One region of the Bradyrhizobium sp. HKCCYLRH2060 genome, then DNA from elsewhere that is predicted to be linked to it. Evidence: predicted binding sites of a transcription regulator. Region 1 holds the regulator's gene; each other region holds the start of a gene.

Region 1 (6,932 bases):
GGGGGAGGGGTGCTACCGGGGTTGAGGCGTGTCCAAGGAACAGGGGGCGGAATTGGCAGAGATGGCGGTTCAGACCGAAGTCGGCGACATCGCGGCTGCTGCCGGGCCCTACGACCGGGCGCGCGCGCTCAGTGCCTTCAAGCTTGGCGACGTCACCTTTTACTGGATCACCCGGCTCGCCGCGATCTCGGTCCTGTTGATCCTCGGCGGCATCATCATCTCTCTCATCATCGGCGCCTGGCCGGCGATGAAGGCCTACGGCTTCGAATTCCTGTGGACGCGGCGCTGGGCGCCGTCGGCCGATCCGCCGGTGCTCGGGGCGCTCGGCCCGATCTACGGCACCCTGGTCACGTCCTTCATCGCGATGCTGATCGCGATTCCGGTGGGTCTCGGCATTGCGATCTTCCTCACCGAGCTGTGCCCGCAATGGCTGCGCCGTCCGATCGGCATTGCGATCGAGCTGCTCGCCGGCATTCCCTCGATCATCTACGGCATGTGGGGCTTCTTCGTTCTGGGCCCGTTCCTGGCCTACACGTTCCAGCCGTTCATGATCAATCTCTGCTCCGGCATCCCGGTGCTGCAGGACATCTTCGCCGGTCCGCCGTCCTATCTCAGTCTGTTCAACGCCTCGCTGATCCTGGCGATCATGGTGCTGCCCTTCATCACCTCGATCTCGGTCGACGTGTTCAAGACCGTCCCGCCGGTGCTGAAGGAAGCGGCCTACGGGGTCGGCTGCACCACCTGGGAGGTCGTGCGCAGCGTCGTCATTCCCTACACCCGTGTCGGCGTCATCGGCGGCGTCATGCTGGCGCTGGGTCGTGCGCTCGGCGAAACGATGGCGGTGACCTTCATCATCGGCAACTCGTTCCGGATCTCATCGTCGATCTTCGCGCCGGGCACCACGATCTCGGCCGCCATTGCCTCTGAGTTCCAGGAGAGCGACGGCCTGCACCAGTCGAGCCTGATCCTACTCGGCCTGCTGCTCTTCGTGCTCACCTTCTTCGTGCTGGCGAGCGCGCGCCTGATGCTCATGCGGCTCCAAGCAAAGGCGGGAAAATAAGCCATGTCCAGCGCAGATTCGCTCACCGCCGATACGCCGGTCAATCCGATCTATGCGCGCCGACGCCGCAGGGACATCGTGATCCGCGGCCTCTGCGTCGCCGCCGCGCTGTTCGGCGTCACCTGGCTGGCGCTGATCCTGTTCACGCTGTTCTATAACGGCCTCGCCGGCCTCAGCCTGCAAGTGTTTTCCGCCGACACCCCGCCGCCGGGCTCGAGCGAAGGCGGACTGCGCAATGCCATCGTCGGCTCTCTGATCATGACGGTCATCGGCGTCGGCATCGGCGCGCCGCTCGGCCTGTTCGCCGGCACCTATCTGGCCGAGTACGGCCGCAACGACCGCCTGACCTCGGTGATCCGCTTCATCAACGACATCCTGCTGTCGGCGCCCTCGATCATCATCGGCCTGTTCATCTACGGCGCGGTGGTGGTGCCGATGGGCGGCTTCTCGGCGCTTGCGGGCTCGCTGGCGCTGGCGGTCATCGTCATCCCCGTGGTGCTGCGCACCACCGAGGACATGCTGCTGCTGGTGCCCAACCCGCTGCGCGAGGCGGCCTCGGCGCTCGGCCTGCCGCGATCGCTGGTGATCCGGCGCATCGCCTATCGCGCGGCGCGCTCGGGCCTGATCACCGGCGTGCTGCTGGCCACCGCCCGCGTCGCCGGCGAGACCGCGCCCTTGCTGTTCACTGCGCTGTCGAACCAGTTCTGGAGCCTCAACCTCTCCAAGACGATGGCCAACCTGCCCGTCACCATCAACAACTTCGTCCAGAGCCCCTATGCCTATTGGAAGCAGCTGGCCTGGAGCGGAGCCCTTCTGATCACTCTGGCCGTGCTCGCCCTGAATGTCAGTGCACGCATTCTCGGCGCCGAGAGGAACGCAAAATGACCGACCTGTCCGTATCCGTCAGCCAGCCCAATCCCGCCGCGCTGAACGGCAAGGTTTTGCCGGAAGCCCCAGCCAAGGTGACCGCGCGCAACCTGAACTTCTATTACGGCGATCACCACGCGCTGAAGAACATCAACCTGTCGCTGGGGACCAACCGCGTCACCGCGTTCATCGGCCCGTCCGGCTGCGGCAAGTCGACCCTGCTGCGCATCTTCAACCGGATGTACGATCTCTACCCGGGCCAGCGCGCCGTGGGCCAGCTCATGCTGGACAACACCAACATCCTCGATCCCAAGCTCGACCTCAACCTGCTGCGGGCCCGGGTCGGCATGGTGTTCCAGAAGCCGACGCCGTTCCCGATGACGATCTACGAGAACATCGCCTTCGGCATCCGGCTGTATGAGAAGATCTCCAAGTCGGAGATGGACGACCGGGTCGAGAAGGCACTGCGCGGCGGCGCGTTGTGGAACGAGGTCAAGGACAAGCTCAACGCTTCGGGCCTGTCGCTGTCAGGCGGCCAGCAGCAGCGGCTGTGCATCGCGCGCACCGTGGCGGTCCGGCCGGAGGTGATCCTGTTCGACGAGCCGTGCTCGGCGCTCGATCCGATCTCGACCGCCAAGGTCGAGGAGCTGATCCAGGAGCTCGCCGAAAACTATACGATCGCCATCGTGACGCATAACATGCAGCAGGCGGCGCGCGTCTCCGACAAGACCGCCTTCATGTATCTCGGCGAGCTGATCGAGTTCGACGACACCAGCAAGATCTTCACCTCGCCGAGCGATCGGCGGACCCAGGATTACATCACCGGCCGGTTCGGCTGACGCCGACGACATTGACTTCAGGAGATCATCATGGCCAGTGAACATACCGCCAAGGCGTTCGACAGCGATCTGCAGGATCTCACCCGGCTGGTGTCGGAAATGGGCGGCCTCGCCGAGCGGCTGATCGTCGATTCCGTCGATGCGCTGGTGCGGCGCGACATCGCACTCGGCCAGAAGGTGGTCGCCACCGACGCCGAGGTCGACAAGCTGCAGCGCATCATCGAGGAGCGCGCCGTTCTTACCATCGCCCGGCGACAGCCGATGGCGGTCGACCTGCGCGAGATCGTCGGTGCGATGCGGGTCGCCACCGATCTGGAGCGCATCGGCGATCTCGCCAAGAACATCGGCAAGCGCGTCGCGGCGCTGGAGAGCGACTTCCATCCGCTCAAGCTGATCCGCGGGCTCGAGCACATGACCGACCTGGTGCAGTCGCAGGTCAAGACGGTGCTGGACGCCTATGCCGCGCACGACCTGCCGGCGGCGATGACGGTGTGGAAGGGCGACGAGGAGGTCGACGCCATCTGCACCTCGCTGTTCCGCGAACTCCTGACCTACATGATGGAGGATCCGCGCAACATCTCGTTCTGCATCCATCTGATGTTCTGCGCCAAGAACATCGAGCGCATCGGCGATCACGCGACCAACATCGCGGAGACCGTCTTCTATATGATCGAAGGCCAGCAGATCATGGACAAGCGCCCGAAGGGCGACATGACGAGCTTCGCATCGACGATCCCCGGCAACTGAGAGAGACGGTTCTGACATGGGCGCCCGAATTCTGGTGGTGGAGGACGAGGAGGCGCTGACGACGCTCCTGCGCTACAACCTCGAGGCCGAAGGCTACGAGGTCGAGACGGTGGCGCGCGGAGACGAGGCCGACACACGGCTGAAGGAGCGCGTTCCCGATCTCGTCGTGCTCGACTGGATGCTGCCGGGCCTGTCCGGCATCGAGCTGTGCCGCCGCCTGCGGGCGCGGTCCGAGACCCGGCAATTGCCGATCATCATGCTCACCGCGCGCGGCGAGGAGAGCGAGCGCGTGCGCGGCCTCGCGACCGGCGCCGACGACTACATCGTCAAGCCGTTCTCGGTGCCGGAGCTGCTGGCGCGCGTGAAGGGCCTGCTGCGGCGGGCGAGCCCGGAGCGGCTGGCGACCGTGCTGTCCTATGGCGACATCGAGCTCGACCGCGAGAAGCGCCGCGTGGCGCGCTCGGGACGGCCGATCGATCTCGGCCCGACCGAATACCGCCTGCTCGAGTTTTTCCTGGAGCATCCCGGCCGCGTGTTCAGCCGTGAGCAGCTGCTCGACAGCGTCTGGGGCCGCGACATCTATATCGACGAGCGCACGGTCGACGTCCATATCGGCCGCCTGCGCAAGCTGCTCAATCCGGGCCGCGAGCAGGACCCGATCCGCACCGTGCGCGGCGCCGGCTATGCGCTCGATGATCGCTTCGCCAAGAGCGAGCAGGTGTAAGGGGCGATCGGGCGTGAGGATGAAGCAGGTGTGAGGCGCGAGGGGGCCCGATTGAGGAGATCGTGGTCCGCTTTCCGCCACGCCGCCGCCGTCTTGATCATGTCAGCTCGGCGGCCCCTGACGATGTTTCGGTCCCAGCGGACGCCCTTGATCAAGATCATCATCATATCTCTAGCCGTCCTGCTCGGCAGCGCGGCGGGCGCCGCGGCCGCCGAGCTCGAAGACGCGGTCGCCGCGGCGGGAAACGGACAACACGCCGCGGCGATGCGCCGCCTGCTGCCGCTGGCCGCCAAGGGCGATGCGCGGGCGCAGTTCGACGTCGGCTTCATGGAGGCCTTCGGCTGGGGCCAACCGCGCAACCCCGCCGAGGCGCTGGCGTGGTATCGCAAGGCCGCCGATCAGGGCCTCGCCGTCGCCCAGCATTATCTCGGCATCGCCTATGTCAACGGCGAAGGTGTCGCGAGCAATTATGGCGAAGCCGGCCGCTGGTTCAGCCGCGCGGCAGCGCAGGGCTTCGCCCAGTCGCAATACATGCTGGGCCTGATGCTGCTCGACGGTCGCGGCGTGAAGCAGGACGTCGTGCAGGGCTACGCCTGGCTGGTGATGGCGGGTCGCAGCGGCGTGCGATCGGCCGGCCGCGACGTGCAGAGGGTCAAGCTGACGGAGCCGCAGCGCGTCCAGGCCCAGAGCGCCATTGCGGCCTGGCGGCCAAAGCCGGAATCGGCGGAGGCCGGCATCGCCACTCCGCGTCCGGAGCAACTGCTCGGGCTCGACCGCCACATCGGCGAGGTCGTCGATCCCACCTCGTGGCCGGCGTCGTCGATCGGCGTCGTCACCGTCGCGCAATACTCGACCGGCGGCTGGTGCACCGGCACGCTGGTCGCGCCGCGCGTCGTGCTCACCGCGGCGCATTGCGTGTTCAACGGCGTCGCGCAGGTCAGCCCCGGCAACGTCCGCTTCCTGGCCGGCATGAACAGGGGCACGCCGGCGGCATCGTCGGTCGCCGACAAGCTGATCGTGGCGCCGGACTTCGTCCCGACCCGGCACGACAGATGGTCGCTCGACCGCTCGCCCGCCGATTGGGCGCTGATCGTGCTGAAGGATGCGCTGCCGTCGAAGCCGGTCGCGGTCAAGGCGCTGACGCGCGAGGAACTGCAGGCTGCGACCAAGGCTGGCGCCATTTCCGAGATCGGCTACGGCCAGGAGCGGCGCTATTCGCCGACCGGCCAGCGCAATTGCAGCGCCGGCATGACCAGCGATGCCCGTCTGCTGACGGTGCATTGCCTCGCCAATTTCGGCTATTCGGGCTCGCCGATCCTGGCCGAGGTCGGCGGCACGCCGGCCGTGGTCGGCATCTTCTCGGCGTTCCACGAGGAGACCCGGCTGATGTTCGCCGCGCCCTCAAGCCAGTTCGAGGCGGTCGTGCGGCGCGAGATTGCGGCGCAGAGTGCCTCGGCGCGGTGAAGGGGGAGGGGACGAGAGAGGTCCCGCCGCTGGTCACGATCTGTGCGCGACTGGATAGCGGGTTGCCAAGCGAGCGGGCGATCCGGCAAGTGCAGCCGATTTTTTCCTGTAGCTTTCGCCTGCAGCGGGGCTTTACCGAACTGGCCTGGCTCTTGCTATAGTTCGAGTATGACGATTGTTCCAATTGATCATCCTCGTGCCCCGCGGCTGCTGTGGTGGCGGTCGCAGCCCGGCAGGACCGTTGCGCTCGTCGCTGGGCTGGTCGCGGCCAATGCGGTGGCCTGGGCCTGGGCATTCGCGCTCTACGCCGACCGGCCCGCCATCGTCGGCACCGCGATGCTGGCCTGGCTGCTCGGACTGCGCCATGCCGTCGATGCGGACCACATCGCGGCGATCGACAATGTGGTGCGGAAGCTCGTGCAGGACGGTCGCGCCCCGCGCGCCGCCGGCCTCTATTTTGCGCTCGGCCATTCCAGCGTCGTCGTCATCGCCACCCTCGTGGTGAGCCTGGTGGCCGGCGCAGATCTGTTGAGTGAGGACAGCGCCATCCGTGCGATCGGCGGCACCATCGGCACCTCGGTCTCCGCAGGCTTCCTGCTGCTGATCGCCTTCGCGAATCTGGTGCTGTTCGTGAACCTCTGGCGCCGCCCATCCCACCCCCATTCCGACATGGATGCCGCCGGTAGCGCCGGGCGGGGCCTGCTCATTCGTCTGCTGCGGCCGGTGCTCCGCGTCGTGTCCCGCGCCTGGCACATGTACCCGCTCGGCTTCCTGTTCGGCCTCGGCTTCGACACCGCCAGCGAAATCGGGCTCCTGAGCCTGTCGGCGACCGAGGCGGCGCGCGGGGCGAGCCTGGCGCATGTGCTGGTATTCCCGGCGCTGTTCGCCGCGGCGATGGCCACCGTCGACACCGCCGACAGCATGCTGATGGCTGGCGCCTATCGCTGGGCGTTCACGGATCCCGCGCGCAAGCGGCGCTACAATCTGGTCATCACCGGCGCCTCGGTCGCGATCGCGCTGGTGATCGGCGGCGTCGAGGCCGTCGCGCTGCTGACGCCCCGGCTCGGCTTCGCCGGCGGATGGGCCGAGGTCGTCACTGCGCTGGGCGATGATCTCGCCAACCTCGGGATCGTCGCCATCGGACTGTTCGGCCTGATCTGGGCGGGTGCCGCGCTGCTTGGCCGCCGTCCGGGCGGTTCCGAGGATGCGCGGGGTGAGGAGCTTGCCAGTG
Region 2 (6,932 bases), on a different contig from region 1:
CGCTGCGCGCGTGCGGGAAAATGCCGGTGGCATGATATTCTATGTCAACGGGAAATACCGGCAGATTTCAACGCAAGGTCCGCCGGCCGCCTTGCGACGTCGTTGCCCAGCTTTCCGCCTTGCCTAACTCACTCGATTGACGGCATATTCCGGCGCGAAGCGGTCGCGGGTGGCGGCGAGGAATCGTCCAGCCGTCCAGCAGAGCCGTCGTACAGGAAGAAGCGAGGGCCGGCGCTGAAGGCGCCGGCTTGGGGGGAATCTTTGGCTGACGAGTTCATTCTCGAGACCCACGGATTGACGAAGGAATTCGCGGGATTTTTTGCCGTTCGCGATGTTTCGCTCAAGATCCGCCGGGGCACCATTCACGCGCTGATCGGCCCGAACGGGGCCGGCAAGACCACGTGCTTCAACCTGCTGACGAAGTTCCTGACGCCGTCTGCCGGCAAGATTCTCTATAAGGGTCAGGACATTACGGCGACGGCGCCGGCCGACGTGGCAAGGCTCGGCCTGGTCCGCTCGTTCCAGATTTCGGCCGTGTTTCCGCATCTGACCGCGTTGGAGAACGTCCGCGTCGCTCTGCAGCGGCAGCATGGCTCGTCGTTCGACTTCTGGCGCTCCAAGAGCGTTCTGAACCGCTTCAACGGCCGGGCGCTCGAGCTGCTCAACGACGTGGGCCTGAGCGAGTTCGCCAATATTCCGGCGGTCGAAATGCCCTACGGACGCAAGCGCGCGCTGGAGATCGCAACCACGCTGGCGCTCGATCCGGAGATGATGCTGCTGGACGAGCCGATGGCCGGCATGGGCCACGAGGACATCGACAAGATCGCCGCGCTGATCAAGCGCATCTCCGCCAAATACACGATCCTGATGGTCGAGCATAATCTCAGCGTCGTCGCCAACCTCTCCGACACCATCACCGTGCTGACGCGCGGGCAGGTGCTGACGGAAGGGCCGTATTCAGAGCTTTCCAAGGACGAGCGCGTCAAGGAAGCCTATCTGGGAGCCGGACATGCCTGAGGTGATGACGGCCACGAAGCCAGGCGCGGCGGCTGCGACCAGCACCATTCTCGACGTCAACAACCTCGAGAGCTGGTACGGCGAATCCCACATTCTCCATGGCATGAACTTCAATGTGAATGCCGGCGAGGTGGTCACCCTGCTCGGGCGCAACGGCGCCGGCAAGACCACGACGCTGAAGTCGATCATGGGGATCATCGGCAAGCGCACCGGCTCGGTTCAGTTCAACGGCCAGCAGCTGATCCGCATGACCTCGGACAGGATCGCGCGGCTCGGCATTGCGCTGTGCCCGGAGGAGCGCGGCATCTTCGCGAGTCTCGACGTGCGCGAGAACCTGCTGCTGCCGCCGGTGGTGCGGCCGGGCGGGCTGACGCTCGATCAGATCTTCGAGCTGTTCCCGAATTTGAAGGAGCGGCTGAAGAGCCAGGGCACCAAGCTGTCCGGCGGCGAGCAGCAGATGCTGGCGATCGCGCGCATCCTGCGCACCGGCGCCAGCTTCCTGATGCTGGACGAGCCGACCGAGGGTCTCGCGCCCGTGATCATCCAGCAGATCGGCCACACCATCGCGCGGCTGAAAAAGGAAGGCTTCACGATTCTCCTCGTCGAGCAGAACTTCCGTTTCGCCTCGACGGTCGCTGACCGCTACTACGTGGTCGAGCACGGCAAGGTCATCGACGGCTTCGCCAATGCCGATCTGTCGGCCAACATGGACAAGCTGCATACTTACCTCGGCGTCTGACCGGCGCCGGCGATGTCGGCTCGACGGTTTGATCGTTAGTGTTGCGGCAGTTTTCTCGGCAGTTGTCTTGGAAAGTTCTGGAAGTTGGAAATGAAGAGCAAATTCATCGCGTCGCTGCTGCTGGGAACGGCACTCACGCTCGCCGCTGGCAGCGTCGCTTCGGCCGGCGACAAGACCATCAAGATCGGCGCGCTGTCCGATCAGTCGGGTCTTTATGCCGATCTGGGCGGTCCCGGCTCGACGCTCGCGGCGCAGATGGCGATCGAGGATTCCGGTCTCACTGCGAAGGGCTGGAAGATCGACGTCATCTCCGGCGATCACCAGAACAAGCCGGATATCGGCACCTCGATCGCGCGGCAGTGGTTCGACGTCGACAAGGTCGACGTCATCGTCGACGTGCCGAACTCGGGCGTGGCGCTGGCGGTGAACAACGTCGTCAAGGAAAAGAACGGCGTCTACATCAATTCGGGCGCTGCGACCTCGGATCTCACCAACGCGCAGTGCTCGCCCAATACGGTGCACTGGACCTACGACACCTACATGCTCGCGCACACCACCGGCCAGGCGCTGGTCAAGGCGGGCGGCTCGACCTGGTATTTCCTGACCGCCGACTACGCCTTCGGCGCGGCGCTGGAGCGCGACACCACGGCGGTCGTGACCGCCAATGGCGGCAAGGTGATCGGCAGCGTCAAGCACCCGCTCAACACCTCCGACTTCTCTTCCTTCCTGCTGCAGGCGCAGTCGTCGAACGCCAAGGTCATCGGCCTCGCCAATGCTGGCGGCGACACCACCAATTCGATCAAGCAGGCGGCCGAGTTCGGCATCACGAAGGGCGGCCAGAAGCTCGCGGCGCTGCTGTTGTTCCTGACCGACGTCAAGTCGATCGGGCTCGACATCGCGCAGGGCCTCAACTTCACCGAGACCTTCTACTGGGACATGAACGACCAGACCCGCGCGTTCTCTGACCGCTTTGCCAAACGGATGAAGAACGGCGCGCCGCCGACCATGGTGCAGGCGGGCGTCTATGCCGGCTTGATGCATTACTTCAAGGCGTTGGAGGCGCTCGGCGAGAACCCGCATGACGGCGTCAAGATCGTCGACAAGATGAAATCGATCCCGACCGACGATGCGCTGTTCGGCAAGGGCGAGATCCAGCCGAACGGCCGCACCATCCACACTGCGTATCTGTTCGAGGTCAAGAAGCCCTCGGAGTCCAAGGGCCCGTGGGATCTCTACAAGCTGGTCGGCTCGGTACCGGGCGACCAGGCCTTCACACCGCTCGACAAGAGCGCGTGCGCCTTGTTGAAGAAGTGAACCGCTGCCGTCCCGGCGGCTGATCCCGCCGGAACCGCTGTCTTTAGGAAACGCCGAGAGAAAACAGAAACAAGACGATGCAGGCCCTCTACGCACAGCTCCTGGTCGGACTGATCAACGGCTCGTTCTACGCGCTGCTCAGTCTCGGGCTTGCCGTCATCTTCGGCATGCTCAACATCATCAACTTCGCCCATGGCGCGCTCTACATGATGGGCGCGTTCTGCGCCTATTTTCTGCTCAACCTCGGCGGCATCAATTATTGGTGGGCGCTGCTGCTGGCGCCGATCATCGTCGGCGCCTTCGGCATGATCCTCGAGCGCACCATGCTGCAATGGATTGCCGGGCTCGACCATCTCTACGGACTGCTGCTGACGTTCGGACTGGCGCTGATCATCCAGGGCGTGTTCCAGAACTTCTTCGGCTCGTCCGGCCTGCCTTACGCGATCCCGGATCAGCTCCGTGGCGGCATGAACCTCGGCTTCATGTATCTGCCGGTCTATCGCGGCTGGGTCGTCATCTTCTCCCTGGTCGTCTGCCTGGCGACCTGGTTCCTGATCGAGCGCACCCGGCTCGGCGCCTACCTGCGCGCAGCCACCGAGAACCCGACCTTGGTGCGGGCCTTCGGCATCAACGTCCCGCGCATGATCACGCTGACCTACGGCCTCGGCGTCGGGCTTGCGGCGCTGGCCGGCGTGCTGTCGGCGCCGATCAACCAGGTGCGGCCGCTGATGGGCGAGCACATCATCATCGTGGTGTTCGCGGTGGTTGTGATCGGCGGCATGGGTTCGATCATGGGCTCGATCATCACCGGCTTCCTGCTCGGCGTGATCGAGGGACTGACAAAGTATTTCTACCCCGAGGCTTCCAACACCGTGGTCTTCGTTCTGATGGTCCTGGTGCTGCTGGTGAAGCCGACGGGTCTGACCGGACGGGCGGCCTGACATGACATCCATCACCGACGCGACCCTGCCGATCACCCCGCGCGCGATGCGCGACGAGATGATCGTGTTCGTCATCATGGCAGCGCTGCTGGCGATCGTGCCGTGGACCGGGCTGTACCCGTTCTTCGTCATGCAGGCGCTGTGCTTCGCGCTGCTCGCCTGCGCCTTCAACCTCCTGATCGGCTATGGCGGCCTGTTGTCGTTCGGCCATGCGATGTTCCTGGGAACGGCCGGCTATTGCAGCGCCCACGCGTTGAAAGTGTGGGGGCTGCCGCCCGAGCTCGGCATCCTCACGGGCGTTGCCGGATCGTTCGTCCTGTCGGTGATCACCGGCTACATCTCGATCCGCCGGCAGGGCATCTATTTCGCGATGATCACCCTGGCGCTGTCGCAGCTCTTGTACTTCATCTATCTGCAGGCGCCGTTCACCCATGGCGAGGACGGTATCCAGGGCATTCCGCAGGGGCGGATGTTCGGCATCCTCGACCTGTCCAAGCCGACGGTGCTGTATTACGTCGTGCTGGCCGGCTTCCTCGCCGGCTTCCTGCTGATCTTCCGCACCATCAACTCGCCGTTCGGCGAGGTGCTGAAGTCGATCCGCGAGAACGAGCAGCGGGCGATCTCGCTGGGCTATAAGACCGACCAGTACAAGCTGCTCGCCTTCATCCTGTCGGGGACGCTGGCTGGCCTCGCCGGTGCGCTGAAGGTATTCGTCGCCCAGAATGCCTCGCTGACCGACGTCGAGGTCGGGATGTCCGGCCAGATCGTGCTCATGACCCTGGTCGGCGGGCTCGGCACCGTGTTCGGCCCCGTCGTCGGCGCCTTCGTGATCGTCGGCATGCAGCAATATCTGTCCGGCTTCGGCCAGTGGGTGACGGTGATCCAGGGCGGCATCTTCGTCGCCTGCGTGCTCACCTTCCGCCGCGGCGTGGTCGGAGAAATCGCCCATCTGTTCAAGCGATCCCTCTAAGCTATTGATCTGTAAAGAGATCGTCGAAGGGCAGAAAGCGGTGGATGAACCGGCCACCGCTTCTGCTGGTGCGCGATCCGGAGTATGACAGTTCTGTGACGGGCCGGCCCTGGCCCGTTTCGGAATGGATGGATCTCGTCCCATGCTGCACTGGTTTCGCGCCGTTCTCCCGCGGGAGGAGCGGTTTTTCGATTTGTTCGCCCGCCACAACAAGGTGGTGATCCAAGGCGCGCATGCGCTGCAGGACATGCTTAAGGGCGGCGACGACATCCTCAGGCACTGCCAGCGCGTCAGCCAGCTCGAGAACGAGGCCGACAACATCACGCGGGAGGTGCTGACCGCGGTCCGCCGCACCTTCATCACCCCGTTCGACCGCGGCGACATCAAGAACCTGATCACCTCGATGGACGACGCCATCGACCAGATGCAGCAGACCGCCAAGGCCGTGGTGCTGTTCGAGGTCAAGGAGTTCGAGCCGACCATGCGCGAGATGGGCACCTTGCTGGTCGATTGCGCCAATCTGATCGGGAAGGCGCTGCCGCTGCTGCAGGCGATCGGCCAGAACGTGCCGATGATCACCGCGATCACCGAGGAGATGACCAAGCTCGAGGGCCGGGTCGACGACCTCCACGACATCGGGCTGAAGGAGCTATTCCTCAAGCACCGCAACGCCAACACGATGGACTTCATCGTCGGCGCCGAGATCTACGACCATCTGGAGAAGGTCGCCGACCGCTTCGACGACGTCGCCAACGAGATCAATTCGATCATGATCGAACAGGTCTAGGGTAGGGCCGCGCCGTGGACGCTCAACTCGGCCTTCCGATTCTGGTTGGCCTCATCGCCGTCGCACTCGCCTTCGATTTCCTGAACGGCCTGCACGACGCCGCCAACTCGATCGCGACCATCGTCTCGACCCGCGTGCTCCGGCCGCAATATGCGGTGTTCTGGGCCGCGTTCTTCAATTTCGTGGCGTTCAGCGTGTTCGGACTGCATGTCGCGCAGACCATCGGCACCGGGATCATCGATCCCGCGATCGTCGACGCCCACGTGATCTTCGCGGCTCTGGTCGGCGCGATCGTCTGGAACCTGGTCACCTGGGCGGCCGGCATTCCGTCGTCGAGCTCGCACGCGCTGATCGGCGGCCTGGTCGGGGCAGGGGTCGCCAAGGCCGGCATCTCGGCCACCGTGTGGAGCGGCCTGTCCAAGACCGTGCTCGCGATCGTGCTGTCGCCGCTGGTCGGGCTGGTGCTGGCGATGATCCTGGTTGCGATCGTGTCCTGGGCCTCGGTGCGCTCGACGCCGTTTGCCGTGGACCGGGCCTTCCGCATCCTGCAATTCGCTTCGGCCTCGCTGTATTCGCTCGGCCACGGCGGCAACGACGCGCAGAAGACGATGGGCATCATCGCGGTGCTGTTGTACTCGCAGGGCCATCTCGGCGAGCAGTTCACGGTGCCGTTCTGGGTGGTGCTGTCGTGCCAGGCCGCGATGGCGCTGGGTACCCTGATGGGCGGCTGGCGCATCGTCCGGACCATGGGCCTGCGCATCACCAAGCTGAATCCGATGCAGGGCTTCTGCGCCGAGACCGGCGGCGCCATCACGCTGTTCCTGGCGACGTTCCTCGGCGTGCCCGTCTCGACCACCCACACCATCACCGGTGCCATCGTCGGCGTCGGCGCGGCCCGCCGCGCCTCGGCGGTGCGCTGGAACGTGGCCGGATCGATCGTCTACGCCTGGATCTTCACGATCCCGGCCTCGGCCATCGTCGCGGCGTTGACGTTCTGGCTGGTATCGGTGCTCCGGCACTGATCGGACAAGGGACAGGAGAGTTAACTCCCCGGTTGGAGTTGCGGTGCAAAACGCCTATATGGAGGGCGCGCGGCGGCCGTGAGCCCGCGCCTTTCCCGTACATCGCCGCTCTCCGGCCTCAAAACGACGTCCGCCGCCTCAT
Region 3 (6,932 bases), on a different contig from region 1:
CGTTGGGGATGCAGACCGCAGCGGCTGCGATCCACAGCGCGGACAGGCGCGAGGCCGGCAGGTTGACGAGATCATCGAGCCGCGCCGCCGCCCAGCCGAACGCGCGGTGACGGTCCGAGAGATGACCGATCATGCTGTCGGCGGTGTTGAGAGCCTTGTAGATCAGGATGCCTGGAAGACCGCCGATGACGAGCCAGAACAACGGAGCCACGACACCGTCGGAGAAGTTCTCAGCCAGGCTCTCGACCGCAGCCCGCGCGACGCCGGCTTCATCCAGCCGCTCGGGATCGCGGCCGACGATCATCGCCACGGCCCGGCGGCCGCCGTCGAGTCCCTGCTGCTCCAATCCTTCGGCGACGGCGGCGACATGCGTATCGAGACTGCGCTGGGCCAGCAGGCTGCTTGCCGCCACACCAAGGATGATGGTGGCAACCGGCTCGCCGACCAGCGCCTGCACGACCCATGTTGCAACGAGGCCGGTGGCCATCAGCCCCACGACGAGCAGGCACACGAGCCCAATGCCACGCGCGCGTCGTGCGGCAAAGCCGTCTGCTGCCCTGTTCCAGCGGCGGTCGCCCCATGCTATCAGCGCGCCCACCCACATCACGGGATGACCGATCCGCTGCACCAGGACCTGGGGATAGCCCACGGCCGCCTCGACGAGGAGCGCCGTGAGCGCGAGAGAGACGAACATCGATCTCCGCTGAAGGAAAGGCATGTAAAGGAACGAGATGGACGACAGAGCGACTAGCACGCATAAGGATGAGCCGGAAGCGATCCTTCACGGCGGCGATCTCGCTGCGGTCAGCCGTCTCTACCCGGACGCACCGCTGCCGTGGATCGATCTGTCGACCGGCATCAATCCGATCCCTTACCCCGTGCCGACGGTCCCGGCTGAGAGCTGGACACGGTTGCCCAGCAAGCCCGACGAGGACGCGCTGCTGTCCGTTGCCGCTGCACGGTACCGCCTGCAGACACCCGCATCGATTGTTGCGGCCGCAGGCACCCAAGCGCTGCTGCAGATTCTGCCGCGCCTGCGCGCTTCGAGTTCGGTCGCTGTGTTTGCGCCGACCTACGAAGAACATGAGCTCTGCTGGCGCCGCTGCGGTCACCGAGTGCGTTTGGTCGACAAGGTCGATGCGCTGGCGGAAGCAGACGTCGCCATTGTGGTCAACCCGAACAATCCCACTGGACGATTGCTGCCACGCGCCACGCTCCACTTGCTCGGCGTGACGCTCGCGCGTCGCAACAGCCTGCTTGTGGTAGACGAAGCTTTTGCTGATTTCTGTCCCGTGGAGGCGAGCCTGATTCCGAGCTTGCCACCAGCCACTCTGGTGTTGCGATCGTTCGGAAAGGCTTACGGCCTGGCAGGATTGAGGCTCGGCTTTGCCATAACTTCCCAGGACCTGGCCGATCAATTGCGCCGTGCGCTGGGTCCATGGGCCGTGTCTGGACCTGCGCTTGCGATAGGTTCGATTGCTCTGGCTGACGACCAATGGCTGCGGGACGCACGCGTGAGGCTGGTGTCCGACGGACAACGGCTCGATACGATGCTGACCGCGTCCGGCTGCCAAATTCACAGCCTCGGTTCCAGGGCTCTTGGCGGAACACCCCTGTTCAGGCTGGTCGAGAACGCGAATGCTGCCGCATTGGCCGAGCGGCTCGCCCGGCACGGCATCCACGTCCGGCGTTTTCCGGCTCAGCCGAACTGGCTGCGCTTCGGCCTGCCGGGCGATGAGTCCGAGTGGCAGCGGCTGGCGCAGGCGCTCGGCGGCGCCTTCTAGCCGAGCACGCAGGCGGCAAGCAGCAGCGTTTCCGTGACCTCGATGCTGGCGCCATGGCAATCACCAGTGATGCCGCCGAGCCGCCATTGCCAATAGAATGCGACCGCCGGCAGGAGCACGATGGCGAGCAGCGTCGGGACCGCGCCGGCCAGCGCGGCGATCACGAGCACGCCGCCCCACGCGATAATGACATTCCAACCGACGCTGTTCGCGACGCTCGCGCCGAGCCCCGGCTTCAGCGACAGCAGCGTCTTGGTGCAGACCAGCGTTCCCAGCCGTGCCCAAGCCGGGATCAGCAGCAGCACCCAGGCCGTCGGGCCCGTGGCCAGCTCGGCGATCAGCACCAGCTTGGCGGCGATCTGAAGCGATATCGCGACGACGGCGAAGCTGCCGGCATGGGGATCGCCGAGCACGGCGATGAAGCGTTCAGGCTTGCCATGCGCGGCGCCGAACGCATCAGCGACGTCGCCGAGCCCATCGAGATGCAGCGCGCCGGTGATCCAGATCCAGGCGACCAGCACGGCCAGCGCGACGATCCACGGATCGGCCTCATGAAAAAGGCGGGCGATCAGCGCCAGACAGGCGCCAATCACCAGTCCCGCGGCCGGAAACCAGACCGACGCCCGCGCAAGATCGTCCGGTCGCGACTCCGCGACGCGTGGGGTCGGCAGCCGCGTCAGGAACTGCAATGCAATCCAGAATTCACGAAGCGTCATGGCTGAATGATCTCGACGATTTCGCCCCAAGCTACACCATCATCGCCCTGCCCGGCTTCGAGTGTGATCCGCGTGCCGGGACAGATACGCAGGCTCCATAGCTGGCGCAGCGGCCAGCCGAGCAGATGCGACAGCGCGGCACGCACGGCGCCGCCATGCGTCACCACCAGAACCGGCGCAGGCCCGGACTTTGCCAGAATGCGATCAGTCGCGCGCGTGACACGCGCTCGCAGATCGACCCAGCTCTCACCGCCCGGTGCCCGGACTGTGGGATCAGCATGAAAGGCGTCGAGCAAACCTTTCCCCCCGGGCTCGGCGGCGAGGTCACGGCGGCTTCGCCCGTCCCAGTGCCCGAAATCGAGCTCGCTCCAGTCCGCATCGATGTCCAGCGCGCAGCCGGCCTGTCGCGCATAGTCCTCCGCCGCCGCACGTGCGCGCGCCAACGGCGAGCTGACAACGCTGCGCCAGATCCGGCTCTGCGTCTGCCGCCGGAATTGATCCCAGCCGAGGTCGCTGAGCGGCGGGTCGGTACGGCCGTCGAGATGGCCGTCCCGCCCCGTCGTCCCGTGCCGCAGCAGATCGATCCGCATCAGGGCTTGGCTCCCGAGACGGCGGCCTCCGCGAAGGTCGCCATGCCCCCGTGGAGCGCGCAGGCCAGCCTGATGATCGGCAGCGCAGTGGCGGCGCCCGAGGCCTCGCCGAGCCGCAGATCGAGGTCGATCAGAGGACGCGCGCCGAGCGCGTCGAGCACAATGGCGTGGCCGCGTTCGGCCGAGCGATGCGAGAACAGCAGCCACGCACGGCAGGACGGATTGAGGCGGACGGCAACCAGCGCCGCGACCGAGACGATGAAGCCGTCGACCAGCACCGGCCAGCGCCGCTGCGCGGCGGCGACGATCGCCCCGGCCATCGCGATGATCTCGAAGCCGCCGACCGCGGCCAGGACGTCCGCGACCGCCGTCCCAGCCGTGAGCCCGTGTCGCCGCAGCGCATCGTCGATCACCGCCGCCTTCCTGGCCCGCCCGTCGGCATCGAGCCCGGTGCCGCTGCCGACGATATCGGCGGACGCGCAGGATAGCAGCGCGGCGGCGATCGCCGCCGCCGACGTTGTATTACCGATCCCCATCTCGCCGAAGATCACGAGTTGCGGCGCGTGATCGGCCTGCCGCACCACCGCCCGCCGTCCGGCTTCGGCCGCGAACGCAACCTCCTCCGGCGTCAGCGCCGCCTCGGTGCTGAAATCGCGGGTGCCGCGCCGCGGCTTGTCGACGACGACGCCGGGCACCGGCTCATGCGCCAGCGTCCCGACGTCGACCACCTCAAGCGGGCAGCCCAGACTGCGCGCCAGCACCGAGATCGCCGCACCACCGGCCGCGAAGTTGTGCAGCATCTGCACCGTCACTTCCGGCGGATAGGCCGACACGCCCTGCGCCGCGATGCCGTGATCCCCTGCGAACAGCACCACCGGGACCCTGTCGGCCCCCGGCCGTTCCAGGGCCTGCAGCGCCGCCAGTTCGACCGCCACCTGCTCCAATCGCCCAAGGGCGCCAAACGGCTTGGTCAACTGCGCCTGGCGTTCCAGCGCCGCCTGCCGGTGGAGTTCGGACGGGGCCGCACAATCAAGGCTGATCCATTCAGGAAGCACCGCGGATCCTTTCAGCGTCACTCGGGTTCGGGACGATTGCCACCGCGAGACGGCCGAGACAAGCTCCGTGAGGCGCCCAATTGTCATCGAACCGTCATCGAACGTGACGACAGGTGGCTGCCCCACCCAGCCCGAAAGACGCTCATGGATTACTTCCGCCGCTTCACCTTCCTGTTCGCCGCGCCCGTGTTCGAGACCGACGATCTCGCCGGCGTCCGCTTCAACCAGATCATTGAGGAGATCCAGCGCTCGGGCTTCGAGGTGGTGCGCGCCCGCAAGCTGGAGGACGCCGAGATCGCGGTGCAGACGGATGCCGCGATCGGCTGCATGGTCGTCGACTGGGGCAAGAAGGGACTGGAGGGCAAGACGGCGTCGCTGATCAATCTGATGCGCCGGCGCGGACTGGACTTCCCGATCATCCTCCTGATCCGCCGCAAGCGGTTCGAGGATCTGCCGGTCGAGGTGCTCGACTTCATCGACGGCTATGTCTTCCTGTCGGAGGAGACGCCCGCCTTCATCGCCAAGAACCTGATCAGCCGGCTGAAGCAATACGCGGAGACGCTGAAGACGCCGTTCTTCGGCACACTGGTCGACTATGCCGAGGAAGGCAACCAGCTCTGGACCTGTCCCGGACACAATGGCGGCGTGTTCTACAGCCGCAGCCCGATCGGCCGGATCTTCGTCGAGCATCTCGGCGAAGCCGTATTCCGCGACGACCTTGACAATTCCGTGCTCGATCTCGGTGATCTCCTGACCCATGAGGGACCGGCGCTGCGCGCGCAGAAGGAAGCGGCGCAAATCTTTGGCGCCGAGAAGACCTATTTCGTCCTCAACGGCACCTCGACCTCCAACAAGGTCGTGTTGGGCGCGCTGGTCACCGATGGTGACCTCGTGCTGTTCGACCGCAACAACCACAAGGCGGCCCATCATGGTGCGCTGCTCATCTCGGGCGGCGTCCCGATCTACGTCCCGACAGTTCGCAACCCCTGGGGCCTGATCGGCCCGATGCGCTGGGACCTGCTCGACGAGCAGCACCTGCGGCAACAAATCCGCGACAACCCGCTGGTGAAGGACCCCGACGCCTGGCGCAAGGAGCGGCCGTTCCGCGTCGCGGTGGTCGAGCAGTGCACCTATGACGGCACGATCCACAGCGCCGAGATGATCCTGAAGCGGATCGGCCACCTCTGCGACTACATCATGTTCGACGAGGCCTGGGCGGGGTTCATGAAGTTCCACCCGCTCTATGCCGGCCGCTTCGCCATGGGCCTCGGCGATCTCGGACCCGACGCACCAGGCATCATCGCCACGCAATCGACCCACAAGCAGCTCGCGAGCTTCTCCCAGGCCTCGCAGATCCACGTCAAGGACCGCCACATCAAGGGGCAGCGGCGGCGGATCGAGCATCGGCGCTTCAACGAGAGCTTCATGCAGCACGCCTCGACATCGCCGTTCTACCCGCTGTTCGCCTCGCTGGACGTCGGCGCGCAGATGATGAAGGGCCGCTCCGGCGAGGTGCTGTGGGACGACACGATCCGGCTCGGCATCGAATTGCGCAAGAAGATCCGGGCGATGCGCAGGGAATTCGAGGAGAAGGAGAAGGATCCGGCACGGCGCTGGTTCTTCGAGCCGTTCGTGCCGGATCGCGTCTCGATTCCCGATGCGGCCAATCCCGGAGCCAGCCACGATGTGGCCTGGGAGGCGATCTCGACCGACCAGCTCGCGACCGACGCGTCCCTCTGGCAGCTCGCGCCCGGGGCCGCATGGCACGGCTTTCCGGATCTCGCCGCCGGCTTCACCATGACCGATCCGAACAAGCTGACCCTGCTGACCCCAGGCTTTGATCGCGCCACCGGCGGCTATGCCGACCACGGCATCCCGGCGCCGATCGTCGCCCAATATCTGCGCGAGAACCGCATCGTGGCGGAGAAGAACGACCTCAACTCGCTGCTGTTCCTGCTGACGCCGGGTGTCGAGGCCAGCAAGGCCGGAACCCTGATCAGCGGCCTGGTTGCCTTCAAGCGGCTCCACGATGACAACGTGCTGCTGGAGGACGCCATTCCGGAGTTCACCCGGAAGCGCTTTGCGCGCTACGGCAAGCTGCGGCTGCGCGACCTCTGCGGCGAGATGCATCGGTTCTATCGCGAGGCCGAGGTGAGCGCGCTGCAGGCAAAGCAGTTCCAGCCGCAGCATTTGCCGGAGATCGCGATGTCGCCGCGCGAGGCAGCGCGTGCACTGATGCGCAACGAGGTCGATTACCTGCCGATCGACCAGATCGCCGGGCGCGTTGCGACGACGCCGTTCGTGGTCTATCCGCCGGGCATCGCCACCATCGTTCCGGGCGAGCGGCTCTCCGCGCGCGCCCAGCCGATGATCGATTACCTCAAGATGTTCGAGCGGGCGTTCAACGCCTATCCCGGCTTCGACGTCGAGATCCAGGGGCTGTACAAGGAGCTCGACGAGTCCGGCCGGATCCGGCTCCATACCTATGTCTGCGCAGAGTAATTCGAACCATGGACAGCACGATCACGGCTGGCGAGACCGAGCCGCCGGTCCTCGTCAGGCCGTCACGCGACGAGGACGTCGAGGCCATGCTCTCGATCTACCGGCGGCATGTCCGCCGCGGGGTCGAGGACAGCGCCCCCGGTTCCGGCGCGCCGGAGCCGGACGATCTCAAGCAGCGGCGCAAGAATCTGCGCAATCATCGCCTGCCGCATCTGGTTGCGACATTCCGCGGCGAGGTCGTGGGCTATGCCTATGTCGTCCTGTTCAGGAAGCGGCCGGCCTATC

The links. Region 1 encodes PhoB, which activates phosphate uptake and scavenging genes when phosphate is short. Its sites were predicted from a motif close to TGTCATNNANCTGTCAT; they were not measured.
Region 2: a site for PhoB is predicted at 5,066-5,082, ahead of ACQR10_RS07200 (DUF47 domain-containing protein). Genes of this name have one in related genera too.
Region 3: a site for PhoB is predicted at 4,227-4,243, ahead of ACQR10_RS29580 (Orn/Lys/Arg decarboxylase N-terminal domain-containing protein). Genes of this name have one in related genera too.

Annotation. Positions count from the first base shown of each region.
Region 1 covers NZ_JBNPUK010000012.1:59,219-66,150, forward strand. The annotation lists gene pstC (phosphate ABC transporter permease subunit PstC) at 62-1,060, shown strand; gene pstA (phosphate ABC transporter permease PstA) at 1,064-1,945, shown strand; gene pstB (phosphate ABC transporter ATP-binding protein PstB) at 1,942-2,766, shown strand; gene phoU (phosphate signaling complex protein PhoU) at 2,797-3,513, shown strand; gene phoB (phosphate regulon transcriptional regulator PhoB) at 3,530-4,237, shown strand; gene ACQR10_RS22590 (trypsin-like serine protease) at 4,385-5,701, shown strand; gene ACQR10_RS22595 (HoxN/HupN/NixA family nickel/cobalt transporter) at 5,870-6,932, shown strand, end outside.
Region 2 covers NZ_JBNPUK010000002.1:725,288-732,219, reverse strand. The annotation lists gene ACQR10_RS07225 (ABC transporter ATP-binding protein) at 262-1,017, shown strand; gene ACQR10_RS07220 (ABC transporter ATP-binding protein) at 1,010-1,756, shown strand; gene ACQR10_RS07215 (ABC transporter substrate-binding protein) at 1,847-3,070, shown strand; gene ACQR10_RS07210 (branched-chain amino acid ABC transporter permease) at 3,148-4,011, shown strand; gene ACQR10_RS07205 (branched-chain amino acid ABC transporter permease) at 4,013-4,981, shown strand; gene ACQR10_RS07200 (DUF47 domain-containing protein) at 5,124-5,768, shown strand; gene ACQR10_RS07195 (anion permease) at 5,783-6,790, shown strand; gene ACQR10_RS07190 (peptide chain release factor 3) at 6,931-6,932, shown strand, end outside.
Region 3 covers NZ_JBNPUK010000021.1:53,075-60,006, forward strand. The annotation lists gene cbiB (adenosylcobinamide-phosphate synthase CbiB) at 1-694, opposite strand, end outside; gene cobD (threonine-phosphate decarboxylase CobD) at 732-1,784, shown strand; gene cobS (adenosylcobinamide-GDP ribazoletransferase) at 1,781-2,500, opposite strand; gene ACQR10_RS29570 (histidine phosphatase family protein) at 2,497-3,090, opposite strand; gene cobT (nicotinate-nucleotide--dimethylbenzimidazole phosphoribosyltransferase) at 3,090-4,145, opposite strand; gene ACQR10_RS29580 (Orn/Lys/Arg decarboxylase N-terminal domain-containing protein) at 4,290-6,647, shown strand; gene ACQR10_RS29585 (GNAT family N-acetyltransferase) at 6,656-6,932, shown strand, end outside.